2 regions of the Oricola thermophila genome follow, and region 1 is predicted to be linked to the other one. Evidence: riboswitches for the same ligand, from Rfam matches in the RefSeq annotation. Region 1 holds a riboswitch; the other holds the start of a gene.
What was found. A riboswitch is a leader RNA that binds a small molecule or an ion and turns the genes downstream of it on or off. The one in region 1 is predicted to bind thiamine pyrophosphate.

Region 1 (15,623 bases):
AGGAAAAAACCCGCGCAATCGAGGACAAGCTGTCGGATGCATTGCATGAAAGGTTGACGAAACGCTTCGTTGACCGCAGGACATCCGTGCTCATGAAGCGCCTGCGAGAGAATGTGACGATGGAAGCAGAAATCAGCGCAAGCGGCGACGTTACGGTCGAGGGCCACCATGTCGGCCAACTCGACGGTTTCCGGTTCGCTCCCGACAAATCCGCCGAGGGCGAGGACGCCAAGGCGATCAAGGCCGCCGCGGCAAAGGCGCTCGCCACCGAGTTCGAGGCCCGCGCCGAACGTTTCGCCGCGGCCGGCAATGCCGATTTCGCGCTCGGCAGCGATGGCATATTGCGCTGGCTCGGCCAGCCGGTCGCTTCGCTGACCGCGTCCGAAGAATGGCTGAAGCCGCGGATCGTGCTGCTTGCAGACGAACAGCTGACGGGCCCGGCGCGCGACAAGGTCGCCGCCCGCGCAGAGCGCTTCGTCTCCCACCATGTCGAGACCCATCTCAAGCCGCTGGTCGATCTCGGCCGGGCGGACGAACTTTCGGGAATCGCGCGCGGTATCGGCTTCCGGCTGATCGAGAATTACGGGATCGTTCCGCGCCGCGAGATCGCCGAGGAAATCAAGTCGCTCGACCAGGACGGTCGCGCCGCCCTGCGCCGCTACGGCGTGCGGTTCGGCTTCTACCACATCTACATTCCCGCCCTGATCAAGCCGGCGCCGGCGGGACTGCTGACCCTTCTCTGGGCGTTGCAGAACGACGGCAGGGACAAGCCGGGTTACGGTGACGTGGTGCAGCAACTGGCCACCGGACGCACGTCGCTCGTGCCCGATCCGGCCTTCGACACCACTTTCTACAAGCTGGCCGGCTACCGCCACCTCGGATCGCGCGCGGTGCGCGTCGACATTCTCGAGCGACTCGCCGACCTTATCCGCCCGGCACTGCAATGGCGCGAGGGATCGGGCGAGTTGCCGGACGGCGCGGTCGGCGGAGGTCGCTTCTTTGTTACCCCGGCAATGATGTCGATTCTCGGCGCCACGGCCGAGGACATGGAAGCGGTGCTCGGCAGCCTCGGCTACCGCCACGACAAGGTGGAACCGGCCGAGTTCGAATCGAAACTGACCGCGTTGAAAGCCGCCAGCGCGCCGGCACAGCCGGCAGCCGAGGCACCGGCCGAAACGGCCGCGGGTTCCGATGGCGTCCCTGCCCCCGAGCCGGTTGCCATGACCTCTGGCGACGGTACCGCGGAAGCGCCGTCCGAGCCCGAACCCGCGAAGGACGAGCCGACCGGGGCGCAGCCGGAGGAAGCCGCATCGGCCGCCTCCGAACAGTCCGGCGACACCCCGGAAAAAGCGTCGGATTCCGACGAGGCCGAGGAACCGAAACCGGTCATGGTCTGGTACCAGGTACGACCGGATCGCCACCGCCGAAACAAGCGGCAAGGCGGGGCGCGTCCCGAAGGGGAGCAGAAGGGCAAGGGCAAGTTCCGCGGCAAGCGCAAGGAGCGTCCGCACGGCAAGGGCGGTGCAGTCGCCTCGGCCCGTCCGCCACGGCGCGAGAAACCGGTCGATCCGGACTCGCCCTTCGCCAAGCTCGCCGCGCTGAAGGAACAGCTCAAGAAGTGACGCGGGCACCCGATGGGCAATGAACGCCAGCGCATCGACAAATGGCTGTTTTTCGCCCGCGTGACGAAATCGCGTACGCTCGCTGCCAGGATGGCACAGGGCGGCCATGTCCGGGTCAACGGAACCAAGATCTCGCAGGCCAGCCACGAGGTGAAGCCGGGCGATGTTCTGACAATGACCATGCCGCGCCGCGTCATCGTGTACCGGGTCCTCGAATGCGGAAGCCGGCGCGGTCCCGCGACTGAAGCAAGGGCGCTCTACGAGGACCTGTCGCCTCCGCCCCCACCGAAGGCCGCCAGCGCGCTTGACCGCGCAAGCGGCCGGCGCGAGCCGGGATCCGGCAGACCGACAAAGAAGGAGCGGCGCGCCATCGAGCGGCTGACCGGCGAAGATTGACGCGCTTCTCCCGTATCGCAATATGGCCACCGCAGATTCAAGGTCGCTTTCCGAGGCAAGGCAGATGAGACTTTCACTGCGACGTTCCGATTTTCCCGAGGGCTTTCTCTTCGGCGTTGCAACTTCCGCATTCCAGATCGAGGGTTCCTCGTTCGGCGGCGCAGGCCCGTCGCACTGGGACACCTTCGCCGCAACACCCGGCAATGTCGCGAACGCGGAAAACGGCGCGGTCGCATGTGACCACTATCACCGCTACCGCGAGGACCTCGACCTGGTCCGCTCGGGTGGATTCGACGCCTATCGCTTTTCCGCCTCCTGGGCGCGTGTCATGCCGGATGGCAGGACCGTGAATGCCGAAGGCCTCGACTTCTACGACCGCCTCGCCGACGCGATATGCGAACGGGGCCTGAAGCCTTACCTCACCCTGTATCATTGGGACCTGCCCGCTGCGCTTGCCGACTGCGGGGGCTGGCGCAACCGCGATGTCGCCTCCTGGTTCGCCGACTATGCGGTAGCGCTGACCGGGTGCATCGGCGACCGAATGGAGGCCGTCGCCACAATCAACGAGCCCTGGTGCGTCGCCTGGCTTTCGCATTTCCTTGGAATCCACGCGCCCGGTCTGCGCGACATCCGCGCAACGGCCCGGGCGATGCACCACGTGCTGCTGGCTCACGCACGAGCCGTCAAGGCCATGCGGGCGGCCGGCCAGCGCAATCTCGGCATCGTGCTCAATTTCGAACACGCCAATCCGGCGAGCGACGCGCCGCAGGACGTGGCCGCGGCAAGGTTGTATGACGGCTTCTACAATCGCTGGTTCGTACAAGCCCTGACGCGGAAGTCCTATCCCGACGACATCCTCCAGGGCTTCGAGGGCCACATGCCCGACGGGTTCGAGAAGGACCTCGACGCCATCGGTCGGCCGCTCGACTGGCTCGGCGTGAACTATTACACGCGCACCAACGTCGCGCACGATCCGGCCAGTCCGTGGCCTTCGCTCACCAATGTCGAGGGGCCGTTGCCGAAAACGGCCATGGGCTGGGAAATATACCCTGACGGCCTTTACGGCTTTCTCAACCGGCTTCATCGCGACTATACGGGCGACACCCCGATCATCGTGACCGAGAACGGCATGGCTCGGGACGACCACCTGCTGGACGGCCGCGTGGAAGACACCGAGCGCGTCGCCTATTTCGACGCACACCTTTCCGCGGTGCGACGCGCCATTGCCGACGGCGCACCGGTAAAGGGTTATTTCGCCTGGTCGTTGCTCGACAACTACGAATGGGCGCTCGGCTACGGAAAGCGCTTCGGCCTCGTCCATGTCGACTACTCCACGCTTGCGCGCACGCCAAAGGCATCCTTCGAGGCTTTCCGCGACGCCTTCGGCGGCGATTAGACGTGGATTCCAGACATGCCGCGATTCGGGCAAATTCCTTTCCCGAGCGCGCGTTTTTGACCACTTGCACCCGGCAGGCAAAGCCGGTACCCATCCGCCCGGACTTACCGGCCGGCCTCGAGCCGGCCGTCATTTACGCTGGAGCATGCCCGTGACCTATCTCGTCACCGACAACTGCATTCGCTGCAAATACACCGACTGCGTGGAAGTCTGCCCGGTAGATTGCTTCTACGAGGGTGAGAACATGCTCGTGATTCACCCTGATGAGTGCATCGATTGCGGCGTCTGCGAACCGGAATGCCCGGCCGACGCCATCCGTCCCGACACAGAGCCCGGACTGGAGAAGTGGTTGCAGATCAACACCGAATATGCCGAAAAATGGCCGAACATCACGGTGAAGAAGGATCCGTTGCCCGAGGCCGAAGAAATGGACGGCAAGGAAAACAAGTACGAACAGTACTTCTCGCCCAATCCGGGCACCGGCGACTGATCATCGGAGCCGGGCGCCTGCATTGCCCGGGCGAATGGCCACCTGCGCCTGGTGAAATTCGCCGCGCTGCATGCGCGAAAGCCCTTTTTTGTGCAACGCATTGAAAAATGCGCATTTTTGTGATAGGAATGCAAGAATGTCATCGCACGTCACGCTTTTGGGCTGTTTGACGCTCCCTCTTTGAAGGAACGCCTCCGCCGCCGGTAGTCATACGGACAGGTCATCTCGACCGGATTCGGGCTCCCGGGCAGCGGCGTTTGCGTATGTGCTGATTGGCGAAATCAGGTTCGGTTCCCACCCCGGAATGGTCCGGCGTGAACCCGACAGGGAGTATGCAAAGTATGGCGACTGCCTCCAAAAAAACGTCACAGCGGCAGGGTTTCAAGACCAGCGAGTTCATCGTCTATCCGGCGCATGGCGTCGGCCAGATTGCGGCGATCGAGGAACAGGAAGTTGCGGGCCAGAAGCTCGAGCTTTTCGTGGTCGAGTTCCAGAAGGACAAGATGCGCCTCAAGGTGCCGGTCGCGAAAGCCGTGTCGATCGGCATGCGCAAGCTGTCCGAACCCGGCTTCGTGGAACGCGCCCTGAAGATCCTGCAGGGTCGCGCCCGCGTCAAGCGCACCATGTGGTCGCGCCGCGCACAGGAATATGATGCCAAGATCAACTCCGGCGATCTGATTTCCATCGCCGAGGTCGTGCGCGACCTTTACCGCGCGGAAAACCAGCCGGAGCAGTCCTATTCCGAGCGCCAGCTCTACGAGGCCGCGCTCGACCGGATGGCACGCGAGATTGCCGCGGTCAACAAGATCTCCGACACCGAGGCGGTCCGCCTTATCGAGACCCATCTGAACAAGGGTCCGAAGCGCGGCGCCAAGGCGGAAAACGACGAATCCGACGCGCAGGAGGAAGCGGCCTGACCGTTTCCGGCAAGCGTCACGAAATTGTGAAACCCGGCCCTTGCGGCCGGGTTTTCTTTTGGATGCAGGCACTTGGTCCCGCGTTCATCCCGCATTGACAGCCCGTCCATCACCTTCGTGATCCGTTCGCCACAATAAGGCGTATCCTGAACGAACCATTCCACCACGATGCGACCGGGAGATCGGCATGGGTTCGGATATTGCAAGGCGCAGCATGGTACGGGCGGCGATGGCCGCACCCTACCTGGAACGTGATGAAGAACGCGACCTCGCCATCCGGTGGAAGGAAAACCATGACCAGGAGGCGCTGCACAAGATTGCCTCGGCGCACATGCGCCTGGTTATTTCCATGGCCTCCCGGTTCCGCAATTTCGGGCTTCCGGTAAACGACCTTATCCAGGAGGGACATGTCGGCCTGCTTGAGGCGGCAGCGCGGTTCGAGCCGGAGCGCGAGGTTCGCTTCTCGACATATGCCACTTGGTGGATTCGAGCCTCTATGCAGGACTACATTCTGCGCAACTGGTCGATTGTGCGCGGCGGCACCTCGTCGGCCCAGAAGGCGCTGTTCTTTAACCTGCGCCGGCTGCGCGCGCGGCTTGCACAATCCGGAAACGTGACTTCCCTGCCGGCCATGTATCGCCAGATATCCGATGCCCTGGGCGTTTCGGAGAAGGACGTCGCGATCATGGATTCGCGGCTTTCCGGGCCGGATACGTCGCTGAGCGCGCCGGTATCCGAGGAAGATGGTGGCACCTCGCGGATGGACTTCCTCGTCGATGACCGACCGCTGCAGGACGAGATCGTCGAAGGGCTGATCGACGACAAGCGACGCAGCACCTGGCTACGCGAAGCGATGGGAATCCTGGACGAACGGGAACATCGCATCATTACAAGGCGTCGCCTGAGCGAGGACGGCGCGACACTCGAAACGCTGGGCAACGAACTCGGGATATCCAAGGAGCGCGTGCGCCAGATCGAGAACCGGGCGCTGGAGAAGCTGCGCAGTGCGCTCGTCAGGGACGACCCCGACATGGCCGCACAGCAACACGTCTGACGGTCAGGATTCCGTAACCACCTTGTAGCTTCTGCCGGGTTCGATCGCCTGGCCCGGCTTCATGCCGTTCAGGATCAGGAACAGTTCGAGCGGACGGCTGACGCCCTGCATGCGCGCTGCCATCGTTCGCGCACTCTCGCCGGGCTGCGCCTTGACGATCCTGATCTTGAGCGGTTTCAGCGCGCGCCGCTCGGATTCTGACAGGTAGCGGAACGAATTTCGCACCGAGGCGGCAAGTGCCTCCAGTCCCGGTGCACCGCGCGGCAACGCGGTCAGGATGCGGTACACCGATTTACCCGCCCTGATGACGGTGATGTCGAAATCCCACTCGTCGGCGGTCGCGCGCGCCGATACCGCCGCCATGCCATTGACGGTAAATGCACGAATCGAGCGCGTGTCCAGTCCTTCCACCCAGCCGGACGCGACATAATCGGAAAGCGACCGCCCGGGCGGAACATCCACGCCGTCGAAGCGGATCGCGGCGCTGTCCGTGTCACGCGCCCCCAGCACAGCCTCCGCCCTATTGTCGATTTCGAAACCGTCCGGGAACTCAAGGGTGATGCCGAGGCCGGGATGCGCATATCTCTGGCCACGCACATAGCCTTCCTCGGCCGAATCGCCGAACAACATGCCGTCTATGCCCGCCAGATACCCCTCGCGGTCGCGCTCGCCCTTGCCGGGCTCCCCGAACTTGCGCGCATGCCCGACGGCAAGCTGGATGCGTTGCGGCGTGGACGGGTGGGTGGAAAGGAAATCGAGGCTCGTGTCGATGTCGCCCGCGGCATTGCGGAAATCCATGTAGGCCGCCATCGTCTCCTGAAACGCGGCCGCCGCGTATGGATCGAAGCCGGCCTCTCCGATCGCCGCGATGCCGATGGCATCGGCCTGAAGTTCCTGGTTGCGCGAGAACTGAGCCAGCCTGAGCTTGCCGCGCACCAGCGCGCGGCGTCCGGCATCCTTGTCCGACAGCACGTCCGAAACGATCCGGCTGGCCAGTTCGACCTCGGCCTCCTTCTGTTGCCGCAATATTCCGTGATTGGCCGTCACATGCGCCATCTCGTGCGCGATCACCGCGGCCAGCTCTGCCGTGTCATTGGCCAGGGCGAGCAACCCGCGCGTGATATATAGATAGCCGCCGGGCAGCGCGAACGCGTTCACGTTCGGTGAATCGAGAATGGTGATCTGGTAGACTTGGCTGGGATTGTCCGAGACCGTAACCAGCTTGCCGACAACGCCGGCGACCATGCGTTCCACCTTCGGATTCGAATATTCTCCTCCGTAGGTTGCGAGGATCTTGGGATGCTGCGCGGCCCCTACGCGGGCGAGCCGCCCCGAACGCACGTTTTCCGCGATGACGGGGCTGGCCGACGGTTTTATCGACTGGTCGCCGACAAGCTGACCGAGATTCTGACACGAGGAAAGCAGGAACGGCATTACCAGCGCGACCGAGATCACCCGGACGCGGCGCACCGGCTGCATCCTGCGGTCATGCACCGCCGCTGCCATCCTCAGGAGCTTCATAATCATTGCGGAAATACTTGTCCGGCGATCCAATCGGTCGGGCCTGCCCCTTTCCTTTCGCTTTCCGCTTACAGGCAATGCCGGACCTCTCACAAGTTCTTTGCGGACCGGCAGGGCGGAATGCGTCGCATTCTTGCATCGAATACCCGCTTTGCAGGCAATTTGGGCGAAACCGCGTCCTCAGCGCGTTTCCGTCGTCCCCAGATAGAAACGAATCGCCTCCGGGGCCGTATCTTCGCCCAACAGTGTCTCCGTTGCACCATCCGCGATGACCTCTCCCCCGGCGAGGAAGACGGTGTGCGGCGCGATTCGTCGCGCGTCCTCGGGAAAATGTGTCACCATCACCGTCGTCATGCCGCGGTCGGCCTGAATGGACGCGACCAGATCCAGCATGTCGGCGCGCAAGGCAGGACCGAGCGAGGCAAAGGCCTCGTCGAGCAGGAGCACCGGCTTGCGCCGCACGACCACGCGTGCCAGCGCGACGCGCTGCCGTTCGCCGCCGGACAATTGCCCCGGCAGGCGCGCGCCGTAACCCGACAGGCCGACCGAGGCCAGCGCGTCCTCCACAATGCCGCGCTCGTCGGGCTTCAGACGCAGCCTCGGCGACAGGCCGAGCGCGACATTGTCGAACACGCTCAGATGCGCGAACAGGTTGTTCTCCTGGAACACCATCGAGACGGGGCGCTCGGCGACCGGCGCGCGTGTCAGGTCCTCGATGCCGAAGCGAATTGCCCCGACCTGCGGCGTCTCGAACCCGGCGATCAGGTTGAGGAGAGTCGACTTGCCGGAGCCGGACGGGCCGACCAGCGCAGTGATCGTTCCGGCCGCGAAGGCACAGTCGAAACGCATCTCTCCGGCATCGGCGGCGTAGCGGAACCGTACGCCCTCGCATGTGATCGCGGCAGATGTCCCGTTCATCGGACGGCACCCTTTCCTGTATCGTTCTTCGCCCCGGCGCGATCCGCGATCATCATCAGTGCCATTGTCATCACGGCAAGGACGAGGGCAAGCCCCGCCGCGTCCTGGGTCCGGTAGGAGCCCATCCGCTGCAGGATCAGATAGGGCAGCGTCTGGACTTCCTGGGACCCGAAAATCGCGATGACTCCGAGATCGCCGAGCGAAAGCGCCAGCGAGAAGGCAAAGGCAAGCATCAGGGCACGGCGCGCGACCGGCCAGGTAACGAGTCGGAAGCGGGCCAGGCCGGACAGGCCGAGCAGCAGGCACAGCCTGTCATAGCGCTCGGCGGCGTCCCGCACAGCGGGCAAAAGCAACCGGATCGCAAAGGGAACGGCCATGGCCGCATTGATCGTCACCACCATCAGCGGTGCGGCCGAGTAGACATCGGCAAACTGTCGTATGGCAACGAACCATCCGGCAGCAATGACCACAGGCGGAACGACGAGTATCAGGCTCGACGCCTGCCCGAATATCCATTCGCTCCGCGAAATGGTGCCGTGAAAACGGCGGCCTGCCGCCGACCGCGTTATGCCTGCCGCAAGCATGAGGGCGAGGATTACCGAGAGTAGCGCCGCGACAGAACCGAGGCCGAGGCTGGTTCCGATGGCGCGTTGCACGCTCGCCTGCCCCGCCAGGTCGGCCAGGTCCGCCGCCAGCCCCCGCCAGACGACAATTGCGAAGGGCGAAGTCACGAAAAGCGCGCCCGCAACGATGACCAGTCCCGCAAGCAGCCGTCCAACAAGCGTTCTCCGCACCGGGAAAGGGCGCAATGCACCGATGCCGAGTCCCGCGGACACCTCGCCGCCGGCGATTGTCAGCATGGTGAAGGCGATCGCGGTGACCAGAACCTGTACGCCGGCGAGCAGGATCGCCCGCGAGACGTCGAAATCGAAGGTCAGCGACTGGTAGATCGCGACCTCCAATGTGGTCGCGCGCGGTCCGCCGCCAAGAGTAAGCACGACGGTAAAGGATGTGACGCACAACATGAAAATGAGAGATGCGGCCGACATGAGCGCCGGCCGCATGAACGGCCAGATCACGAGGCGGAAGCGTGACGTGAAACCCATGCCGAGCTGGTAGGCGAGACGGTCGTACTCGCCCGGCATCGCGGCCAGACCGCCAAGCACGACACGGACGGCAAGCGGCATGTTGAAGAAGACATGGGCTATGAGGATCCCGGAAAGACCGTAAATGGATGGAAGGCCCAAACCCGCCGACTCGGCCATTTGGCTGAACAGCCCGCGCTCGCCGTACAGTCCGACAATCGCAAGGACTGCGACGATCTGCGGTAGCGCCAGTGGCATCGCAAAGACGCGCAGGATCGTGTCGCGTCCCGGAAAGCGCCGAAACTCGTAGAGTGCGGTTGCGACCGGGAGGGCGAAGACGAGTGACAGCGCCGTCGAAAGGCCCGCCTGAAGCAGGGTGAACCGAAGGCTTCGCCAGACGACCGGATCCTGCACCGCGTCCAGAATTTCACCGCCCGTGCTAGGCCGGGCGACGATCGCAAGCGGAAGGAAGGCGCCGACCGCAAGTACGACCAGGAACATGACGGACGCCCATGCAGCCCCGCCCGCTGCGCGTCTTCCTGCCGGCGCCTTCATGATCGGCACGATCGCGTTACTTGCTCATCGCCCGGAGCCACTCGTCGACCCAGGCCTTGCGGTTCTCGGCGACCTCTTCCGGTGTGAACAGGAGGGCACGGGCGGGTTCGACAAGCTTGCCGAATGCCGGATCGAGCGGTTCGCTCGTCGGCGCGACCGGCAGCATCCAGTTTGTCTCGGGAATGATGTCCTGGAATGCCGGACTGATCATGAAGGCAAGGAAGCGCGCCGCGTGCGGATTGTCGGCGCCCTTCTTCGTGATACCGGCGACCTCGACCTGCATGTAATGACCCTCCTCGAAGGTGGCCGCCCGGTAGCGCTCGGTGCCTTCCGCGATCATGTGGTAGGCCGGTGACGTGGTGTAGGACAGCACCATCGGCACCTCACCCGCCGTGAACAGCCCGTAGCTCTCCGACCAGCCGGCCGTGACCGTGAGAACCCTTTCGCTCAGACGCGCATATGCCTCGGGCGCGTTGTCGCCGTAGAGTTTCCTGATCCAGAGCATCAGGCCGAGCCCCGGCGTCGAGGTACGGGGATCCTGGATCGCGATCTTGCCATTGTCGCCGTCGAGAAAGGCTTCCATGCTGCTCGGCGGCTTCGCGATGGCTTCCGTGTCGTAGATCACGGCGAAATAGCCATAGTCGAATGGAACGAAAGTGTCGTCCGACCAGCCGCCCGGAAGGGTCAGGGCTTCCGTCGACACGCCGTGGGGCACGAAGAACCCGCCCGCCTTTGCCTCTGCCGTGAGGTTGGTGTCGAGTCCTAGCACGATGTCGGCATCGGAACGCCCGCCTTCCAGGCGCAACCGGTTGAGCAAGGCCACGCCGTCGGCGACCGATACGAATTCGAGATCGCAGCCGCATTCCGCCTCGAACGCCTTTTCGACCTGCGGCCCGGGGCCCCATTCCGACGTGAAGCTCTCGTAGGTATAGACGGTGAGCTTGTCCTCGGCGGCGGCGACCTGCGGCCAGGCCAGCAGAATGGCTGCGGACAGGATGGAAAGTGTCGGTCTGTGCATCACGCACCTCCTTGGTTGGGACTGGGATCGAGGCGCGTATTCCGTTCAACCGGAGAAAGCGTCTAATCCCTACGCCGGTGCAAACCGGATCAGGTTCGACGGGTTGGCCTGCGCCTCTCAGCCGCGTTCGCGGCACCCCGTTAGAGCAGCGCCCTTGTAGGCCGCGTCCGTTGCGTCTTCAAGGGCAAATGCGCTTGCGGCTTGGCTGTTCGCCGTCACCGGGCTAGTGCTGGGCCATGACGCAAGAACCCGCTACCCGCTTCGCCATCCTTCTCGACGGCGCGCTTGCACCGACGGACCGGCTGCTCCGGCAGATGGAGGGCAGTCGCCTGCTCGCCGCCGATGGCGGCATCCGTCATGCCGAGACGCTGGGCCGGGAGCCGGAGCTGTGGCTCGGCGATTTCGACTCCGCCGGAAGCGCGCTGGACAAGCGCTTCCGCCATGTGCCGCGGGCGCCCTATCCCCGCGACAAGGCCGTGTCGGATGGCCAGATTGCTGTCCGGCACGCGCTGGAGGAGGGTGCGCGGGAGATCATCTTCGTCGGTGCGCTCGGCGGCGACCGCAGCGATCACGCCCTCTTCAACCTTGCGGGTGCGAGCGACCTCGCGCGGGCGCATCCCGAGGTCTCGGTCATGCTGACGAGCGGCCGCGAGGAAGCGGTTCCGCTGCTGCCGGGGCGGCCTCTCCGCCCCGATTGGCCGGCCGGAAGCGTTTTCTCCGTGGTCGGTTTCACGCCGCTCTCCGGCCTGACGGTGAGAAACGCGAAGTGGCCGCTGGAGGCCGTGAACGTTCCCTTCGGATCGACATGGACGCTTTCCAATGTCGCGGGTGAAGGGGTGGAGATTCTGCTGAAGGACGGTTGCGGTATGACCATTTGTCAGCTTCAATGACTTGAAGGGACAGGTGTGCGAATCGTCACATTGCCGCCGATCCGGCGCTGCTAGTGTGACGGCGGGAGAAAAGGAGATCGCCCCATGAAAATCGCAAAAACCATTGCTGCATTTGCGCTTGCCGGCTCGCTTGTGGCCGGCTGCACGACCGCGGAACAGACAGCCGTGGGCGGCGCTGCCGTCGGAGCGGCGGTCGGAGCCGCAACAACCGGAAGAGTTCAGGGCGCACTTGCCGGTGCCGCCATCGGAGGCGCGGCCGGCTATGTGGTCGGCAAGCTCGCGGACGGTCGCTGCCGCTACCGCCGTCCGGACGGTTCGTACTACATCGCGCCCTGCCCGTAAGACGGACATAGCGCATCCTTCAGGGCCGCGAATCGCCGCAAGGCGGTTTGCGGCCCTTGCATTTCGCCTTCGCGCGTTCGATATGCGCCACCAACGCGATACGGTTGGACAATGGCCACATCTCCTCCTTTGCTGCGCGCCGAGAACCTGACGCTTACCTTCGGCGGCAAGCCTCTTTTCGAGAACGTTTCCTTCTCCGTCCATCCGGGCGACCGCATCGCGCTGGTCGGTCGCAACGGTTCGGGCAAGTCGACGCTGCTCAAGATCGCGGCCGGTATCGTCGAGCCGAGCGCCGGCGAGGTGATAACCGAGCGCAACGCCACGTCGCGCTACCTGCCGCAGGATCCCGGCCTGTCAGGGCATGCCACCGTCGGTGACTACGCACGGGCCGATCTCGGACCGCTGGATGACCCCTTCCGGGCCGACTACCTGCTCGGCGAGCTCGGGCTCGAGCCCGGGCGCACGACGGAGGGCCTTTCGGGTGGCGAGGCCCGCCGTGCGGCGCTCGCCCGCACGCTGGCGCCGCAACCCGACATCCTGTTCCTCGACGAGCCGACCAACCATCTCGACCTTCCGGCAATCGAATGGCTTGAAGACGAACTGGCCCGCTCGCGCTCTGCCATCGTGCTCATATCCCACGATCGACGATTCCTGGAGAAATTGTCGCGCCGTACGCTCTGGCTGGACCGCGGGATCCTGCGCGAGAACGGCACCGGTTTCGCCGGGTTCGAGGACTGGCGCGACAAGGTGTTCGAGGAAGAGGAACGCGAGCAGCACAAGATCGGGCGCAAGATCGTCCGCGAGGAGCACTGGGTCACCCACGGCGTCAGCGGGCGCCGCAAGCGCAACATGCGCCGACTGGGCGAACTGTCCGAACTGCGCAAGGCCTTCCGCGAACACCAGAAGCCGGACGGCACCGCACGCCTCGCCGCAGCCGATGCGCGCGAAAGCGGCAAGCTGGTCATCGAGGCGACGAACATCTCCAAGAGCCTGGGCGACAAGCCCCTGGTGCGCGATTTTTCCCTGCGTATCCATCGTGGCGACCGCATCGGCCTCGTCGGGCCCAACGGCGCCGGCAAGACCACGCTCGTCCGGCTGCTTACCGGCGGCATGGAGCCCGACGCGGGCCGGCTGCGCCTTGGCACGAACCTGGACATGGCAGTGCTCGACCAGCGCCGTGACGCTCTCGACCCGGACGAGACACTCGAACACTTTCTCACCGACGGGCGCGGCCAGTCGCTCATCGTCAACGGAGAACAGAAGCACGTCGTCTCCTACATGAAGGACTTCCTGTTCAAGCCGGAGCAGGCGCGGACGCCGGTGCGCGAATTGTCCGGCGGCGAAAAGGCACGGCTTGTCCTCGCACGCACACTTGCGCGCCCGGCCAACCTGCTGGTCCTCGATGAGCCGACCAACGACCTCGACATGGAAACGCTCGACCTTCTGCAGGAACTGATCGCTGGCTTTCCCGGCACGGTATTGCTGGTCAGCCACGACCGCGATTTCCTCGACCGCACCGTCAATGCCGTTATCGCGCCGGACGAGACGCGCCCCGGCCAAGGATACTGGATCGCCTATGCGGGCGGCTATTCCGACATGCTGGCCCAGCGCGGCGAAGCCGCGGCGTCGCGAAAGGCAACGACCAGGCAAACCGAAACAAAGTCCCCGGCACCGCGCGCGGACAAGCCGAGAAACGACCGTGCCCGGCTGTCATACAAGCAGAAATTCGCGCTCGAAACGCTGCCCGGGCGAATCGAGGAAATCGAAACCGAGATTGCCGCACTCGAGGAACGCCTCGCCGATCCCGACCTTTTTGCTCGGGATCCCGCGTTCTTCAACGCCACCGTTGCCGAATTGGAAGGGAAGCGCGCTCAACACGCCGCGCTGGAGGAGGAATGGCTGGAACTGGAGATGCTGCGCGAGGAAATCGAGGGGCGTGACACCTAGCGCGCGTTCGCGCGTTTGCAGCGACGCCATGTTTCCGCGGGCTGTTCGACGCCGTCTACGATGCGCTGGAGATGCAACTCGCCTTCGCTCCACAGAAGCATCCGGATATCGTGCGCTTCCTCCACGCTACCCAGTTGCCCGATATAGCGGAACACGTGCCGGTCATATTCGCCGACGAGATGGTCGCCTGTGGGGGCAAGGACCTTCGGCCCGTTGATCGTGAAACTGCGTCCATCCGAGGCGCACCAGCTCCCGTCTATGGTCTCCGCATTCGCCAACCCGGCCGTAACCGTAAAAACGGAAACAAGGAAAAGATGTCTGGCCATTTTCGCCCCAAGTAGCGCCCCGCAGCGGCAATAGCCAAGCTGACCGCCGGGAAACAACATCCCTGCGGTTGCAAATTGGACACCGTTTCGCCTTCAGGTTTCGTGTCGGCCCCTTGGCGCAGCGGACAAGACGAACTCAGGAGAAATACTGCCCTCCGTTGGCGGAAATCGTCGAGCCGGTGATGAAACCGGCGTCGTCGCTGGCCAGGAACACCGCGCAGCGCGCAATCTCCTCCGGCTCCCCGAGCCGGCCAACCGGAATCTGAGGCAGCACGCGCGTCTTCAGCACGTCCTCGTCGATGGCACGCACCATCTCCGTTCCGATATAGCCGGGGCAGATGGCGTTGACCGTGATGCCAGCACGCGCGCCCTCCTGCGCGAGCGCACGGGTGAAGCCGATATCGCCCGCCTTGGCGGCGGAATAGTTGACCTGGCCGGCCTGGCCCTTCTGGCCGTTGATCGAGGAAATGTTGATGACCCGGCCGAACTTGCGCTCCCGCATGCCGGGCCAGACCGGATGGGTCATGTTGAACACGCCGGAAAGATTGGTGCTTATGACCTGATCCCAGTTTTCCCTGGTCATCCTGTGGAACATTGCGTCGCGGGTAATGCCCGCATTGTTGACCAGTATCTCGACCGGTCCGAGATCGGCCTCAACCCGTGATATGCCATCGACACAGGCGTCGTAATCGGCGACGGACCACTTGTAGACCGGAATCCCTGCCTCTTCCCTGAACCTGGCGGCCGCCTCGTCATTGCCGGCGTAATTTGCGGCCACCGCGTAGCCAGCTTCCTTCAGGGCCGTCGAGATCGCTGCCCCGATACCGCGCGTTCCCCCGGTGACAAGTGCGACTCTACCCATGGAAGCTCCTCCGGCATTTAAGTTCTCAGCCGGGAACAGAGGCTCCCGACCAAGAACAATTTCTATACATTGGCAATTCTACATGCGTTCAACACACATGGCGACTCCCATACCACCGCCGATGCAAAGTGTGGCGAGCCCCTTGCTGGCACCGCGACGCTTCATCTCGAAAAGAAGCGTATTGAGAATGCGGCCGCCGGACGCGCCAATCGGATGGCCGATGGCGATGGCACCGCCGTTGACGTTCACGATCTCCGGGTTCCAGCCGAGGTCCTTGTTTACCG
Region 2 (15,623 bases), 480 kb from region 1:
AACCGCCATGACAATGTGCAATTCCAATCCTCTCGGCAAGCCAGAAGCCGAACACACCATTATCGCCTTCGATGTCGCCAAGGAGACCCTCGCCATCCATGTGCTGCCCGACGACAGCGCCCATGCGATCGCAAACAGGCCGGCGGCTGTACGCGCCTTCCTGCGGCGCGCTGCCGTCAAGGCAAGGACGCCTGTGCTCGTCGTCTGCGAGGCGACTGGCGGCTACGAGCGCCATGTCGTCGATGCGGCGCACGCTCTCGGCCTCGCGCTGCATCGCGCCCATGGCCAGCGCACCCGCCTGTTCGCCCTCTATCGCGGCCTGGCGGCCAAGACCGACCCGCTCGACGCGCGCATGCTGGCGCTTTACGGCCGCGATACGCCGGACCTGCGCCTGCATGCTCCCGACGATCCCGACCAGACCACCTTGCGCGCCCTGCGCAAGCGTCGCGACGACCTGGCGATGATGATTGGCATGGAACAGCGCCGGCTTCACCATGCCGGCTACAAGCGCATCGAACGATCGATCACGCGCCATATCACGGCCATGCGGAAGGAGCTCGCCGAGCTCGACGCCGAGATTGAGACGCTGATCGAGACGTCTCCCCAGCTTGCCCGCAAGGCCGCCCTCATCCGCTCCATCAAGGGGGTCGGGCCGATGACCGCCCAAGCCTGTCTCGCCTACATGCCGGAATTGGGAACGCTCACCAAGGGGCAGGCCGCGAGCCTGGCCGGCCTCGCCCCCGTAGCGCGCGATTCCGGCAAGCTGTCCGCCCCGCGCCGTATCAGCGCCGGCCGGAAAACCCTGCGCTCATGCCTCTACATGGCTGCCGTCGTCGCAGCCTCGCACAATCCGGTCTTCAAACAATATGCCGCCGAAATGCGCCAGCGCGGCAAGCCTGCAAAGGTCATCATCACCGCCATCATGAGACGCCTCGTCGTCATCATCAACGCCATCCTAAAGGAGGGCAAACCATGCCGACAAAGCATCCCTGCTTGACAACCAGAGACGGTAGATAAGATTGGGCAGGAATGCCCGGATTCGGGGCAACCGGGGCGGAATTCATGCAACGTGAAGGGTGGGAAGCAAGCCGGCGCGAAGCGAACGGCGCCCTTCGGCCACCTGGCGGCGACCGGTTCGCCGACGCTCGCGTGGCACCCCGATCCCTCCCCACAAGGAGAGGGACCGGGCGCGGCGCCGCGAGGTCCGTTTCCGGCCGGGCCGTGCTACTGCGCGGCCACGAGGGTAAGGGTGGACACGGCAAGCGCCACGTTCAGCCCGGTCTGGCCCTCTACGGACACCGGCTGAAGGCCGATATTCTCGGCCTGGCCGCCGATCAGGGCATTCGCGCCGAGGCCGATGCCGAGCGAGATGCCGGTGGACACACCGGCATATTTGCCGGCCAGCGTATGCTCGCCCATCTCATTGCCGGCCGGGGTGAAGACGACCCACTTTATGAAGGACTTGCCGGTTATGCCGACATCGAGGCCGATCTTGTTGATGGAGCCGGTATAGTTCTCGCTGGCGCCGTCGGCGGCCGTGAAGATGCAGGCGAGCTTCTTGCTGGAGCCGACGAGCAGGCCGATGCCGCCCTCGACCTCGCAATCTAGGACGCCGAGCTTCTGGCCGGTGACTTCGGCAGAAACGGGAGACGCGGCCGCAATCGCCGCGGCGGCAAGAATGGTGGTCATGCGCATGTGGTTTTCCCTTTCATGGGGGTTGTCTGCCGATAGCCGGCATCCGGGCGACATGCGGCGGGCCCGACCTCAGCGGGCGTCTTGCGCCCCGGTCGTCAGTGCCTCGCCGTCGCTAACGCGGTTCTTCCGCGGCCGTCCGGGAAATCGCCATGCCCGGGTGGTCGCTTCCCTTGCAGGGAGCCTTTCCACGGGCAATGGCGCAGTAACCGGCACGGATCCGCTGCCGCGCATCTGCGCATGGCCGGATCCGGACCTGCCGGTGCACGATCATAGCCCATCGCAAGACATAAAGATAACGGAATTGTTCGAAGGGGCGGGTGCGGGGCCGCAACCATATGGTGGCCGATCGCCAATATCGCAGGCGCCCGGTCTCGCGGACACCGCTTCTCATCCGACTTCGCTTCGTTCAGGCACCCTCTCCCACAAGGGGAGAAGGGCGCGCGGGATCAGAAATCCAGATTCGCCACGTTGAGCGCGTTGTCCTGGATGAAGATCTTGCGCGGCTCGACCTCGTCGCCCATCAGCTGCGAGAACAGCGAGTCGGCGTCGGTGGCGTCGTTGATCTTCACCTGCAGGAGCGAGCGGGCCTCCGGGTCCAGCGTGGTCTCCCACAGCTGCTCGGCATCCATCTCGCCGAGACCCTTGTAGCGCTGCAGCGTCAGCCCCTTGCGGCCGAAGGCGAAGACGAGGTCGATCAGGGCCATCGGGCCGTTGATGACGTCGGAAATCTCCTTGCGGCGCAGGACCGGCGGCTCGGAATAGACCTCGGCCAGCCTCGGCGACAGCGAATGCAGCGCGCGCGCATCGGCCGAGGCGATCAGCCCCGCATCCAGCGTCACCGCCTCCTTCACGCCGCGCACCGTGCGCTCGAATATGTAGCCGCCGGCACCCGGCTCGTTGGACGGGTTGACGCGGCCGGTCCAGCCGCGCTCGGTCTCCTCGGCGATCATGTCGAGGCGGCGGGCGACGGCCTCGGCCATCGCCGCGGCGCGGCCCGGATCGGCCAGCACCGCCGGGTCCATGGCGCCGGCAATGGTGGCCTGCTCGACCACCGAGCGGTCGTAGCGGGTGTGCAGGCCGGACAGGACCGAGCGCATCTGCAGCGCCGTCTCGATGACCGCGCGCAGGTCCAGCCCGGTGCGGACCTCGCCGGAGGTCAGCTCCAGCGCCGTGTCGTCCAGCGACAGGTCGATGAGATAGTTCTCCAGCGCCTTCTCGTCCTTGAGATACTGGCTCTGCTTGCCGCGCGTGACCTTGTAGAGCGGCGGCTGGGCTATGTAGAGATAGCCGCGCTCGATGATCTCCGGCATCTGGCGGAAGAAGAAGGTCAGCAGCAGCGTGCGGATGTGGGCGCCGTCCACGTCGGCGTCCGTCATGATGATGATCTTGTGATAGCGCAGCTTCTCGATGTCGAACTCGTCCTTGCCGATGCCGGTGCCGAGCGCCGTGATCAGCGTGCCCACCTGGTCCGACGACAGCATGCGGTCGAAGCGCGCGCGCTCGACATTGAGGATCTTGCCGCGCAGCGGCAGGATCGCCTGGTTCTTGCGCGAGCGGCCGCCCTTGGCGGAACCGCCGGCGGAATCACCCTCGACGATGAACAGCTCGGACTTGGCCGGGTCCTTCTCCTGGCAGTCGGCCAGCTTGCCCGGCAGGGAGGTGATGTCGAGCACGCCCTTGCGGCGCGTCAGTTCGCGCGCCTTGCGGGCGGCCTCGCGGGCGGCGGCGGCCTCGACCACCTTGCCGACCAGCGTCTTCGCCTCGGCGGGATGCTCCTCCAGCCACTCGGAGAGATGCTCGTTGACGAGGCTCTCGACGACCGGACGGACCTCGGAGGAAACCAGCTTCTCCTTGGTCTGGGAGGAGAATTTCGGGTCCGGCACCTTCACGGACAGGACGCAGGTCAGGCCCTCGCGGCAATCGTCGCCGGTGAGCGAGACCTTCTCCTTCTTGATCAGGCCGGACTTGTCGGCATAGCCGGTGACCTGGCGGGTCAGCGCCGAGCGGAAGCCGGCCATGTGGGTGCCGCCGTCGCGCTGCGGGATGTTGTTGGTAAAGGCGAGCACGTTCTCGTGGTAGGAATCGTTCCACCACAGCGCCACCTCGACGGTGATGCCGTCCTTCTCGCCGGTGATGTGGACCGGGGTCTCGATCAGCGGCTTCTTCGACCGGTCGAGATAGCGGACGAACTCGATCAGCCCGCCCTCGTAGAAGAGCTCGGTCTCGCGCGTGTCGGCATGGCGGTTGTCCGCGAGACGGATGCGGACGCCGGAATTGAGGAAGGCCAGCTCGCGCAGGCGGTGCTCCAGCGTGTCGTAGGAGAACTCGACATTGGTGAATGTCTCCTGCGAGGGCGTGAAGGTGACCTCGGTGCCGGTGTAGTCGCCGGCGTCGCCCGTGACCTCGAGCGGGCCGTCGGCAACGCCGTGGGTGAAGCTCATTTCGTGGAACTTGCCGTTGCGGGCGATCTTCAGCTTCAGCGAGGTCGACAGCGCGTTGACCACGGAAACGCCGACGCCATGCAGGCCGCCGGAGACCTTGTAGGAGTTCTGGTCGAACTTTCCGCCGGCATGAAGCTGGGTCATGATGACCTCGGCCGCCGACACGCCCTCCTCCGGGTGAATGTCGGTCGGGATGCCGCGGCCGTTGTCGGTGACGGTCACCGAGCCGTCGGCATTCAGCGTCACCGTGACCAGATCGGCATGGCCGGCCAGCGCCTCGTCGATGGCGTTGTCCACAACCTCGTAGACCATGTGATGCAGGCCGGAGCCGTCATCGGTGTCGCCGATATACATGCCCGGCCGCTTGCGCACCGCGTCGAGGCCCTTGAGCACCTTGATGGAGCCGGCGCCGTACTCGGCGGGATCGGCAGGAATTTCTTGAGGAATTTCAGGCGTTTCTGTCATGTGGTCCAAGGCTTTCCGGGGCGCGCCGCGGCCGCCGGGGATGGCGGCCGAATCAAGCGCGCGGAACATCTGAAACATATAGGATTTCCAACGGGAAATGCCAATTCCGGCGCGCGATCAGGCAAGCGCGGCGACGGCGGCCAGGAGGGCCAGCGCGGCCAGGACGAAGACAAGGTCGCGCCGGCGCGGCACAGGCGCGCCGAGAACGGTGCGCGGGACGCCGGCGGCGAGCCCCCGCGTCTCCATGGCGATCGCGGCCCGGCCGGCGCGGCGGATCGCGAAGGCAAGCAGCGGCACGACCAGAGAGGCAGTCTCGAACGGCCCCGGCACGCGGCGCGGCGGGCGGCCGGCGCGCATGGCGCGGGCAAGGCGGACCTGGCGGGCCTCGCCGGCAAGGTCGGGCACCAGGAGCATGGCCGAAAACAGCGCGTAGCCGATGCGCGGCGACAGCCGGCAATGCACCATCAGCGCCTTGACGAGGGCGGCGGGATCGGTGGTCAGCGCGAAGAGCGCCGAAACCATGCCGCAGGCGACGGCGCGCAGGAACAGGACGACGCCCGCGGAAACCGACGCCGAGCCGAAGGGCGTCTCGGCGGCGGCATGCAGCGCGAAGTCGGACTCCCGGCCGAACAGCACGCTGGTGGTCAGGAAGCCGAAGCCGAACAGGGCGAAGGGCACCATCAGCGCGAGGACGAGAAGCGGCGGGCGGCGCTCGGCGACGACGAGAAGCCCCGCGGCAAGCGCGATGACGGCGAGCTGGAAGCCGGCGTCGAAAACCAGCACGGAGGCGGCGATCCACGCGAGGCACACAGCGAGCTTGGGCAGCGGATGAAGGGCGCTCAGCACGGCACCGCCTCCCGCCAGGCAAGGGCAGGCCCGATCGCCGGCGGCGCGAGGCCGGCGCGGGCGAGCAGGGGCGCATCCGCCAGCAGGCGCGGCGCCGGGCCGTCGGCAAGGATGGCGCCCTCGCCGACGATGACGGCGCGCGGGCAGGCGGCAAGCGCGAAGCCCGTATCGTGGGTGACGAGCGCGACGGCGCGGCCCCGGGCGCGGAATGCGGCGATGGCGCGGGCGACCATGGCGGCGCCGGCGGCATCCAGCCCGGCGGTCGGCTCGTCGAGGACGAGCAGCGGCCAGCGGCCGGACGCCGACAGGGTGGCCAGCGCGAGTCGCCGCTTCTGGCCCTGGGACAGCTCGAAGGGATGGGCCCCGGCGAGGCCGTCCAGCCCCCAGGCGGACAGGTCGCGCAGGGCGGCGGCACGGCGCTCGTCGCGCGGGAGGGCGCGGTCCTGCGCCTGCTCGAGTTCCTCCAGCACGCTGCCGCCGACGAACTGGCTTTCCGGGTTCTGGAAGGCCATGCCGCCGGTCGGGCCGTGGCGGCGTCCTTCCTTCAGGCGCAACAGGCCGGCGAGGCTGGCCGCCAGGGTCGACTTGCCGGCGCCGTTGGCGCCGAGAATGGCCACCGCCTCGCCAACGCGGATCTCCAGGTCGATGCCGCGCAGGACGACCGGGCCGAAGAGCGGCGCGCAGGCGCCCCCCTCGAGGCGGGCGACGGGCGCGCCGGGCGCGCCGGCGGGTGCCGCGACGCGGCCGTCGAGAAAGGCGCGGATGGCCGGCGCGGCGGCCGACTCCCTGCCCGGCGGGATGCCGGCCAGCGCCTGCCCGACCGTCAGCGGCGGGCTCTCCGGCGCCAGGCCGGCCCCGGCGAGACGGGCATCGAGCGCCGCTGCGACGGGAAGGGCGACGCCGAGTGCCTCGAGATCGGCGCGGCGGGAGCGGAACAGCGGGCCGGGCGGGCCGTCGGCGGCAACGCGCCCGTCGCGGCCGACGACCACCACCCGGTCGATGTCCTCGACCAGCTCGTCGATGCGGTGATCGACGACGACGAAGGTGCGCTCGCGACGGTCCTCGCGCAAAAGCGCGCGGAAACGCTCGGCGGCGGCTGGCGCCAGGTGGGCCGTCGGTTCGTCGGCAATGAAGAGCGGCGCGTCCTGGGCGATCGCCGCGGCCAGGGCGACGAGCTGCCGCTCGCCCCCCGACAGCGCCGCGGTTCGGCGGCTCAGCATGTCCTCGGCAAGGCCGGCGCGGTGCATGGCGGCGGCGACGCGACGCCGGATCTCGTCCTCCGGCAGGGCGCGGTTCTCCAGCGCGAAGGCGATCTCGTCGCCGACCCTCATGCCGCAGAGCGTCTGCTCGGGATCCTGGAACAGGCGCGCGACGCGGTCGCTCCAGCCCGAGGGCGGCCGGGCCGAGACCGGCTCGCCGTCGAGCCGGACATCGCCGACGACCCGCGCCGGGACGATGCCCGGCACGATGCCGGTCAGCGCATTGAGCAGGGTCGACTTGCCGGAGCCTGTCGGCCCCATGAGCAGGACCCGCTCGCCGCGATGCAGGCGAAGCGAAACCGGGCCGACCGCATCGGCGGCGCGGTAGGGATAGCGGACCGCGACCTCACGCCATTCGGCGGCCGCGTCAGGCTCCGGCCGAGCGCAGGTCATGGTCGATCCCCAGGCCGGACAGCACGCCGGTGCGGTACAGCGCCCTGACGACCATGTGACCGGCAAGGCCGCCGAGAAGCGCGCCCGAGAGGCAACGCAGCACGAACATGGCGACCAGCAGACCCGGCGCGAACGTGCCGTAATCATAGAGGAACCAGGTGTAGATGTAGGAGAACACCGCGGCACCGACACCGGCGAGCATGAGCACCGGCAGGCGATAGTTGCGCCAGCGCGTGGCGGCGAAGACGGCCTCCGCGCCGGCGCCCTGGATCGCGCCGGCAAGGAGGAGCATCAGGCCGGCCGGGCTGCCGAGCAGGATCTCGACCAGCGAGGCCAGCACCTCCGAAAGAAACGCCGCGCCTGGCTTGCGGATGATGGCGGCGGCGATGATGGAGACGATGAACCAGAAGCCCATCACGACATCCATGGTCAGGGCGCCGAAGATTGCCTGGGCGACGAGCCAGACCTGCACCCAGCCGAGATAGAGCACGGCAAAGACCGCGCCGAGAACGGCGAGAATCAGGATTTCGCGAAGGGACCAGCGAAAGGGATTGTCCATGACGGGGACCTCGATTTTTCAACGGAAGGAAGGTGCGGGCGCGGCCGAAGGCGCGACCGCGATCAGGCGACCGGTGTCGGGCTGTTCGCCGAAACCGTCATGTCGAGCGCGACATGGCCTTCCGGCGCACCGAAGCGAAGGAAGGCTTCCGACAGGGTGGCGAAAACCGGGCCGGCATCGCCGCGCAACTTGGTGCAGAAATTCTTTTCCCGGTCGAAGACGCCCGACGACTTGAGAAAGTCGATGCAGCCCCAGATCTCGTCCATGTGGCCGTCCGCGCCGAGCGGGTAGAGCGAGAACTGGGCGGCCACGGCCTGGCCGGTGGTCTCCGCCGCGGCGACGGTGCTGCGGGCATCGCGCATGCGATCCTCGAGCGGACGGTCGGCACCGATGCCGGAAAGCGGCGTGCAGATGTCATCGTCCGGCGAGCCGGGACAGCCCCGCGATACCGTGGCCGAAAGCACGCAATGGACGCCGCCCGAGGCCGCCGCCACGAAGAGATCGCGCATGGCGGGAAACAGCAGTTCCGGCGGACCGACGACGAGAGTGGAGAGATCGTCGGTCTCGATACGGAATTGCGGACGGTAGGGATCGAGCGCGCCAAGCGCGCTGAGGATGACGCCGACGAAATCGTCGGTCATCGGGTAAAGGGATAGCTGTGCACCTGAAAACATGTCGTTCGCCTCGCTCCGCTGGCATTAACCAGATCAGCTTCAAGGGTCCCGGAACATGCGTCCCGATCTCAGCCCCGGCGATACGGAGCACCCCTGTCGATGGCCGTTGGGTAACACCAGGCGGGCGGGGAAGGCAAGAAGAAATCGGCGGGAGACATGCTCCCGCCAATGCGATCCTACGTGGCCGGCAATCAGGCCGGCAGCTTGTAGTGGGCAAACTGCTCGCGCAGCGCCGTCTTCTTGATCTTGCCGGTGGCGGTGTGCGGGATCTCGTCGACGAAGGTGACGTCGTTGGGCATCCACCAGTCGGCGATCTTGCCCTTCATGAAGGCGAGAATGTCCTCCCTGGCCGGCGAGCAGCCCTCCTTCGGCACGACGATCAGCAGCGGTCGCTCGCCCCATTTCTCGTGCGGCAGGCCGATCACCGCGGCCTCGGCGACCTCGGGATGGCCGACGGCCAGGTTCTCCAGCTCGATCGAGGAAATCCACTCGCCGCCCGACTTGATGACATCCTTGGAACGGTCGGTGATCTGCATGTAGCCATGCTCGTCGATATGGGCGACATCGCCGGTGTCGAACCAGTTCTCGTCGTCGAACTGCTCGGCGCCCGCGCCGCCATAGTAGGAAGAGGCGACGGCCGGGCCGCGCACCTTGAGGCGACCGAATGTCCTGCCGTCCCAGGGCAGCTCGTTGTTCTCGTCGTCGGTGATCTTCATCTCGACGCCGAAGGGCGCGAAGCCCTGCTTCTGCTTGATGTCGAGCAGTGCGTCGCCGGTCTTGTCGCCATGTTCCGGCTTTATGGTGCACAGAGAGCCGAGCGGGCTCATCTCGGTCATGCCCCAGGCGTGGATCACCTCGACGCCATAGACCTTCTCGAACTTCTCGGTGATGGCCCGCGGGCAGGCCGAACCGCCAATGACGACCTTGTTCAGGTACGGCAGTTTCCTGCCGGTCTTCTCGAGGTATTGCAGCAGCATCAGCCAGACGGTCGGAACGGCGGCGGAGAAGGTGACCTTCTCGGCGTCCAGCAGCTCGTAGATGGATTCACCGTCCATCTTGCCGCCCGGCATGACCATCTTGGCGCCGATCATCGGGGCGGTCTGGCCGAGCCCCCAGGCATTGGCGTGGAACATCGGAACGACCGGCAGGATGACATCCCGGCAGCCGATGCCCATGGCGTCGGGCATGGCGGCGATCATGCCGTGCAACACGTTGGAGCGATGGGAATAGACGACGCCCTTGGGATCGCCCGTGGTACCGGAGGTGTAGCACATGCCGCAGGCTGCATCCTCGCCGACATCGGCCCATTCGAAATCGCCGTCGGCGTCCTTCAGCCATTCCTCGAAGGACACGACGTCGGGCAGCGCCGTTTCCGGCATGTGGGCGGCGTCGGTCATGACGATGACCTTCCTCAACGACTCCACCTGCGGGGCGATCTTCTCGACCAGCGGCATGAAGGTGAGATCGACAAAGAGCGCGCGGTCGGCGGCGTGGTTCATGATCCAGGCGATCTGGTCCGGAAACAGGCGCGGATTGAGCGTGTGATAGACGCCGCCCATGCCCATTATGCCGTACCAGGCCTCGAGGTGGTTGCCGGAGTTCCAGGCCATGGTGGCGATGCGGTCGCCCGGCTTGTAGCCCTCGCGCGAAAGAAGCTGCGCGATCTTCAGCGCGCGATCGCGCACCGCGGCATAGGTGGTGCGCACGATCGGCCCCTCGACCGAGCGCGAGACGACCTCGCGCCCCGGATGCTGGCGGGCTGCGAAGTCGATGATCTTGTGGCAGACGAGCGGCCACTCCTGCATCAGTCCAAGCATGCGATCTCCTCCCAAAGATGCTGTAAGGGAACAGTGACGGAAAGACCGGGGCATTGTCCAGTGGATGATTTCAGGGGGACGGCGCGCAGGCCGCCGCCTCATCCATCAAGACGATGACCGCGCCGCCGGCGTGGCGGGATTCGACGCGGCGATGGGCCGCGGCGATGTCGCGCAACGGGAAGCGGCTGTCGACGACGGCACGGATCTCGCCAGTCTCCAGCAGGCCGGCGAGGATTTCCAGGTCCGCGCGGCTGTCTCCCGACACGTTGATCACGATCTTCGGGCCACCCGTCACGCCCGCCCACAGCGCCTGCAGCATCTCGCGGCCGCCGAATTCGAGCGGAAGGTAGCGGCCGGTTCTCGCGAGGATGCGCCGGGCCCTGGCGAAGGGAAGCTTTCCGGCGGTATCCAGAACGACATCGTAGCGCTCGCCGGATGCGGCGGGATCGTCCTTCCGGTAGTCGATGACGCGGTCGGCGCCGAGCGAGCGGACGAGATCGACATTGCCGGTGGAGGCGACGCCGACGACCTCGGCGCCCAGATGCTTCGCGACCTGGACGGCCCACGAGCCGACACCGCCGGACGCGCCGGCGACGAGGACCTTCTCGCCCGGCTTCACGCCGGCGAAATCGCGCAGGAAGACCAGCGCCGCCAGGCCGCCGAAGGGCGCGGCGGCGGCCTCGTCGTGACCGATGTTCGCCGGCTTGGCGACGACCGGCCCGTCGGCCTTCACGGCGACATATTCGGCATGGGCGCCCGCGCCGGAAAAGCCGAAGACGGCGTCGCCCAGCGCGAAACGGTCGACATCACCGCCGCGCGCCACCACGCGGCCGGAAAAGGCGGTGCCCAGCACCTTCTGCCGGGGGGCGAAGAGGCCGAACATCAGCCGGCCCGGCAGCGCCATGATGCCGGGGAAGGCGGCGGCACGCAGACGCCAGTCGGCGGTGGTGACGGCGGCGGCGCAGACCTTCACGAGGATCTCGCCGTCGGCGGGTTCGGGACGGGCGATGTCGCGGATTTCGAGCACACCGGCGTCGCCATACTTCTCATGGATCGCGGCTTTCATGATCTTCTTTCCGTTGCGTCATTGATCGTACCACGTTCTACCCATTCAATTTCGCAGAGTTAATTGACCGATTTCCTTGATCTGGTATGCGTTTTCGCATGGATTGGAAGGCGGTAAAGTTCGACTGGAACCGGGCGCGGGCGTTTCTCGTCACGGCGGAGGAAGGGTCGCTGTCGGCGGCGGCGCGGGCGCTGGGCATGGCGCAGCCGACGCTGGGACGGCAGGTCGACGCGCTGGAATCGGAGCTGGGGGTGCTGCTGTTCGAGCGCGGCGGGCGCGGGCTTACGCTGACGCAGGCCGGGCTGGAACTGCTCGACCACGTGCGGGCGATGGGCGAGGCGGCGGGGCGCGTCTCGCTGGCGGCATCCGGACAGGCTCAGTCGATCGAAGGCTCGATCACGATCACCGCCAGCGAGATCCATTCCGCCTTCCTGCTGCCGCCGGTGGTGGCGCGGCTGCGGCGCGAGCAGCCCGGCATCGAGGTGGAGATCGTCGCCTCCAACGCGACCATCGACCTGAAACGGCGCGAGGCCGACATCGCGGTGCGTTCCTTCCGTCCGACCCAGCCGGACCTGATCGCGAAGAAGATCGGAGACGAAATCGCCCGGCTCTACGCCGCCGAAAGCTACCTGGAGCGGATCGGCCATCCCCGGACGCCGGAAGAGCTGTCCGGCGCGGCGTTCATCGGCTTCGACACGACCGACGTGATGGTGGACGGGCTGAACCGGCTGGGGCTGAAACTGACGCGCAAGAACTTCCCGGTGCTGACGGCGAGCCACCTGGTGCACTGGGAGCTGGTCAAGGCGGGCGCCGGCATAGGAATCGTGCCGGAGGCGGTCGGTGACCGAGAAGGGGGCGTGCGCCGGGTGCTGGACGACCTGCCGCCGATGGAATTCCCGATCTGGCTGACGACGCATCGCGAGCTCAATACCAGCCGGCGGGTGCGCCTGGTGTACGACATGCTTGCGGAGGAACTGGGCAGGGGGTAGGCCAGTCGCCGACTGCCGCCGGTGAACGGCCCGCACCGGCACCCGCATCACGACAGACACCGGATCGGACCAAACCATGCATCTTCCCCCGCTTGTCCCGACGCTGGCGCTTGCCGGCCTGATCGCGATCTCCCCGGCAAAGGCCGACGACGCCACCAGCCCGCTCGCCGGCACGGCGTGGACCGGCGCGGGCGAAAGGGCGTCCTTCGCGGACATCGAGGCCGCGGCGCGGACGGCGGATTTCGTGCTGGTCGGGGAAATTCACACGAACCCGGAGCATCACGCCAACCAGGCGCGGCTGATCGCGGCCATGGCGCGGGCGGGGCGCAAGCCCGTGGTGGTGCTCGAAATGGTGCCGAAAAGCCTGCAGGGCGCGCTCGACGCCTTCCTGGCAGAGGAATCGCCGGACGCGGCGGAGCTGGGCGAAAGGCTGGACTGGGAAAAGCGCGGCTGGCCGGACTGGACGATCTACAGGCCGGTCGCCGAGGCGGCGCTGGCGGCCGGGCTGGCCCTGGCCGCCGGCGATCTCGACCGGGAGACGATCCGCGCCATCGGCAGGGGCGAGGCAGAACCGGAGGAAAGCGTCGCCTATCCCGACGACACCCGCGAAAAGCTGGGCGAGGAAATCAGGCAGGCCCATTGCAACCTGATGCCCGAGGAAGCGATTCCCGCCATGGTCACCGTCCAGCAGGCGCGCGACCTGTCGATGGCGGACGCCATGCTGGCGGCAGGCGACGACGGCGCGGTGCTGATCGCCGGCGGCGGACACACGCGCAAGGACTGGGGCGTGCCCTTCGTGCTGCGGGCGAAAGCGCCGGACAGGACGGTCCTGTCCATCGGGCAGATAGAGGTGGCGGAGGGAATGACCTCCTTCGCCGACCATCTCGGCGAGGGCGAGACCTCCCTGCCCCACGACTACGTGGTGTTCACGGAGCGCAGCGACGACACGGACCACTGCGCGGAACTGGAAGAGCGGATGGGCAAGGGGCAATGAAAAGCCCGCGGGAGAACTCCCGCGGGCCGTTGCGAGACAGCAGTTCTGCCGACAGATCAGAAATCCATGCCGCCGCCGGGCATGGACGGGGCCGGATTTTCCTTCTTCGGCAGCTCGGCGACCATCGCCTCGGTGGTGATCAGCAGGCCGGACACGGAGGCCGCGTCCTGCAGCGCGGTGCGCACCACCTTCAGCGGGTCGATCACGCCGGCCGAATAGAGATCCTCGAAGGTGTCGGTCTGGGCGTTCCAGCCCCAGGAGAAGGTTTCGTTCTCGCGGACCTTGCCGACAATGACCGAACCCTCGGCGCCGGCATTCTCGGCGATCTGGCGAACCGGGGCCTCGATGGCGCGGCGGACGATGCCGATGCCGACCTCCTGGTCGTGGTTGTCGGCCTTGACGCCGTCGAGCACCTTCGCGGCACGAAGCAGCGCGGTGCCGCCGCCCGGGACGATGCCCTCCTCGACGGCCGCACGGGTCGCGTTCAGGGCGTCGTCGACGCGGTCCTTGCGCTCCTTCACCTCGACTTCGGTCGCACCGCCGACGCGGATCACCGCGACGCCGCCGGCCAGCTTGGCGAGGCGCTCCTGCAGCTTCTCGCGGTCGTAGTCGGAGGTGGTCTCCTCGATCTGGGCCTTGATCTGGTTGACGCGGCCGTCGATCTCGGACTTCGAGCCGGCGCCGTCGACGATGGTCGTGTCATCCTTGGAGATGACGACCTTCTTGGCGCGGCCGAGCATCTCGAGGGTGACGTTCTCCAGCTTCACGCCGAGATCCTCGGAGATGAAGGTGCCGCCGGTGAGGATGGCGATATCCTGCAGCATGGCCTTGCGACGGTCGCCGAAGCCCGGGGCCTTGACCGCCGCGACCTTGAGGCCGCCGCGCAGGCGGTTGACGACGAGGGTCGCAAGGGCCTCGCCCTCGACATCCTCGGCGATGATGAGGAGCGGCTTGCCCGACTGCACCACGCTCTCCAGCACGGGCAGCATGGCCTGCAGGTTGGAAAGCTTCTTCTCGTGCAGGAGGATGTAGGGATCCTCCAGCTCGACGCGCATCTTGTCCTGGTTGGTGATGAAGTAGGGCGACAGGTAGCCGCGGTCGAACTGCATGCCCTCGACGACTTCCAGCTCGGTCTCGGCGGTCTTGGCCTCCTCGACGGTGATGACGCCCTCGTTGCCGACCTTCTCCATGGCCTCGGCGAGGAACTTGCCGATCTCGGCGTCGCCGTTTGCCGAGATGGTGCCGACCTGGGCGATCTCGGAGTTCTGCGAGACCTCGCGGGCGTTCTTCTTCAGCTCGTCCACGACGAGGTCGACGGCCTTGTCGATGCCGCGCTTCAGGTCCATCGGGTTCATGCCGGAGGCAACCGCCTTGGCGCCTTCCTTGACGATGGCCTGGGCAAGAACGGTGGCCGTGGTGGTGCCGTCACCGGCGATGTCGTTGGTCTTGGACGCCACCTCGCGCACCATCTGGGCGCCCATGTTCTCGAACTTGTCCTCGAGCTCGATGTCCTTTGCGACGGTCACGCCATCCTTGGTGATGCGCGGCGCGCCGAAGGACTTGTCGATGACGACGTTGCGGCCCTTGGGGCCGAGCGTCACCTTCACGGCATTGGCGAGAATGTCGACGCCGCGCAGCATCTTCTCGCGGGCTTCGGTGTGAAACTTGACTTCCTTTGCAGCCATCTTGTCACTTCCCCTTGTCAGGCGGCCTTCTGCGCCGCGGCTTCACCTTCAATGACGCCGAGAACGTCGGATTCCTTCATGATGAGGTAATCCTCGCCCTCGAGCTTGATCTCGGTGCCGGACCACTTGCCGAACAGGATGCGGTCGCCGACCTTGACGTCGAGCTCGACCAGCTTGCCGGAGTCGTCGCGCGCGCCCGGACCGACGGCGATCACCTCGCCCTCGGACGGCTTCTCCTTCGCGGTGTCGGGGATGATGATGCCGCCGGCCGTCTTCTCCTCGGCCTCGATGCGGCGGACCAGAATGCGGTCATGCAATGGACGGAACTTCATGCCGTTTTCCTCCTGGACAAACATGGTTTGAAAAAGTCCCGCCGGCCGCCGTTCGGATCCGACCCGGCGGCAGGCGCGCGAACCGGTCTCCGGCTTCGCGCGCCGGAAATCTGGTTTCGCGCATTTTTCGATTCAAGAGGGTGCGGCGAAAAAATCAGCACTCGCCCAACGCGGCTGCCAACAACATGAAATCATTGACAGATTCCAATTTTGCCCTAGCCTTTCAACCGTGCCCAACCCGAAAGGAGGAGCACCGATGCAAGAAAAGAGCGCCCTGGAACTGCAACTGGAAGGCTACGGGCTGACGACCGCCCACATCCTGTACCGGATGCCGGACCACCCCGACCTCCTGCAGACATTCATCTGGCAGGACTACGATCTGGCGCCGGACTTTCCGGAGATGTTCGG

Region 2: linked by a shared signal. The riboswitch ahead of HTY61_RS15200 (YkoF family thiamine/hydroxymethylpyrimidine-binding protein) and the one ahead of thiB (thiamine ABC transporter substrate binding subunit) in region 1 are both predicted to bind thiamine pyrophosphate.

The regions. Positions count from the first base shown of each region.
Region 1 covers NZ_CP054836.1:3,633,964-3,649,586, reverse strand. Annotated here, with positions in the region: gene HTY61_RS17530 (helicase-related protein) at 1-1,622, shown strand, start outside; gene HTY61_RS17525 (RNA-binding S4 domain-containing protein) at 1,635-2,018, shown strand; gene HTY61_RS17520 (GH1 family beta-glucosidase) at 2,083-3,414, shown strand; gene fdxA (ferredoxin FdxA) at 3,566-3,904, shown strand; gene HTY61_RS17510 (CarD family transcriptional regulator) at 4,246-4,821, shown strand; gene HTY61_RS17505 (RNA polymerase factor sigma-32) at 5,009-5,875, shown strand; gene HTY61_RS17500 (M48 family metalloprotease) at 5,879-7,354, opposite strand; gene HTY61_RS17495 (thiamine ABC transporter ATP-binding protein) at 7,577-8,314, opposite strand; gene HTY61_RS17490 (thiamine/thiamine pyrophosphate ABC transporter permease ThiP) at 8,311-9,954, opposite strand; gene thiB (thiamine ABC transporter substrate binding subunit) at 9,971-10,972, opposite strand; TPP riboswitch at 11,022-11,122, opposite strand; gene HTY61_RS17480 (thiamine diphosphokinase) at 11,209-11,862, shown strand; gene HTY61_RS17475 (YMGG-like glycine zipper-containing protein) at 11,947-12,204, shown strand; gene HTY61_RS17470 (ABC-F family ATP-binding cassette domain-containing protein) at 12,316-14,151, shown strand; gene HTY61_RS17465 (hypothetical protein) at 14,148-14,477, opposite strand; gene phbB (acetoacetyl-CoA reductase) at 14,614-15,339, opposite strand; gene HTY61_RS17455 (acetyl-CoA C-acetyltransferase) at 15,418-15,623, opposite strand, start outside.
Region 2 covers NZ_CP054836.1:3,152,685-3,168,307, forward strand. Annotated here, with positions in the region: gene HTY61_RS15170 (IS110 family RNA-guided transposase) at 8-997, shown strand; gene HTY61_RS15175 (DUF992 domain-containing protein) at 1,225-1,695, opposite strand; gene gyrB (DNA topoisomerase (ATP-hydrolyzing) subunit B) at 2,142-4,601, opposite strand; gene HTY61_RS15185 (energy-coupling factor transporter transmembrane component T) at 4,719-5,447, opposite strand; gene HTY61_RS15190 (ABC transporter ATP-binding protein) at 5,441-7,099, opposite strand; gene HTY61_RS15195 (ECF transporter S component) at 7,074-7,658, opposite strand; gene HTY61_RS15200 (YkoF family thiamine/hydroxymethylpyrimidine-binding protein) at 7,721-8,332, opposite strand; TPP riboswitch at 8,326-8,437, opposite strand; gene HTY61_RS15205 (long-chain-fatty-acid--CoA ligase) at 8,524-10,149, opposite strand; gene HTY61_RS15210 (NAD(P)-dependent alcohol dehydrogenase) at 10,220-11,215, opposite strand; gene HTY61_RS15215 (LysR family transcriptional regulator) at 11,314-12,204, shown strand; gene HTY61_RS15220 (ChaN family lipoprotein) at 12,281-13,198, shown strand; gene groL (chaperonin GroEL) at 13,255-14,883, opposite strand; gene groES (co-chaperone GroES) at 14,901-15,215, opposite strand; gene HTY61_RS15235 (usg protein) at 15,472-15,623, shown strand, end outside.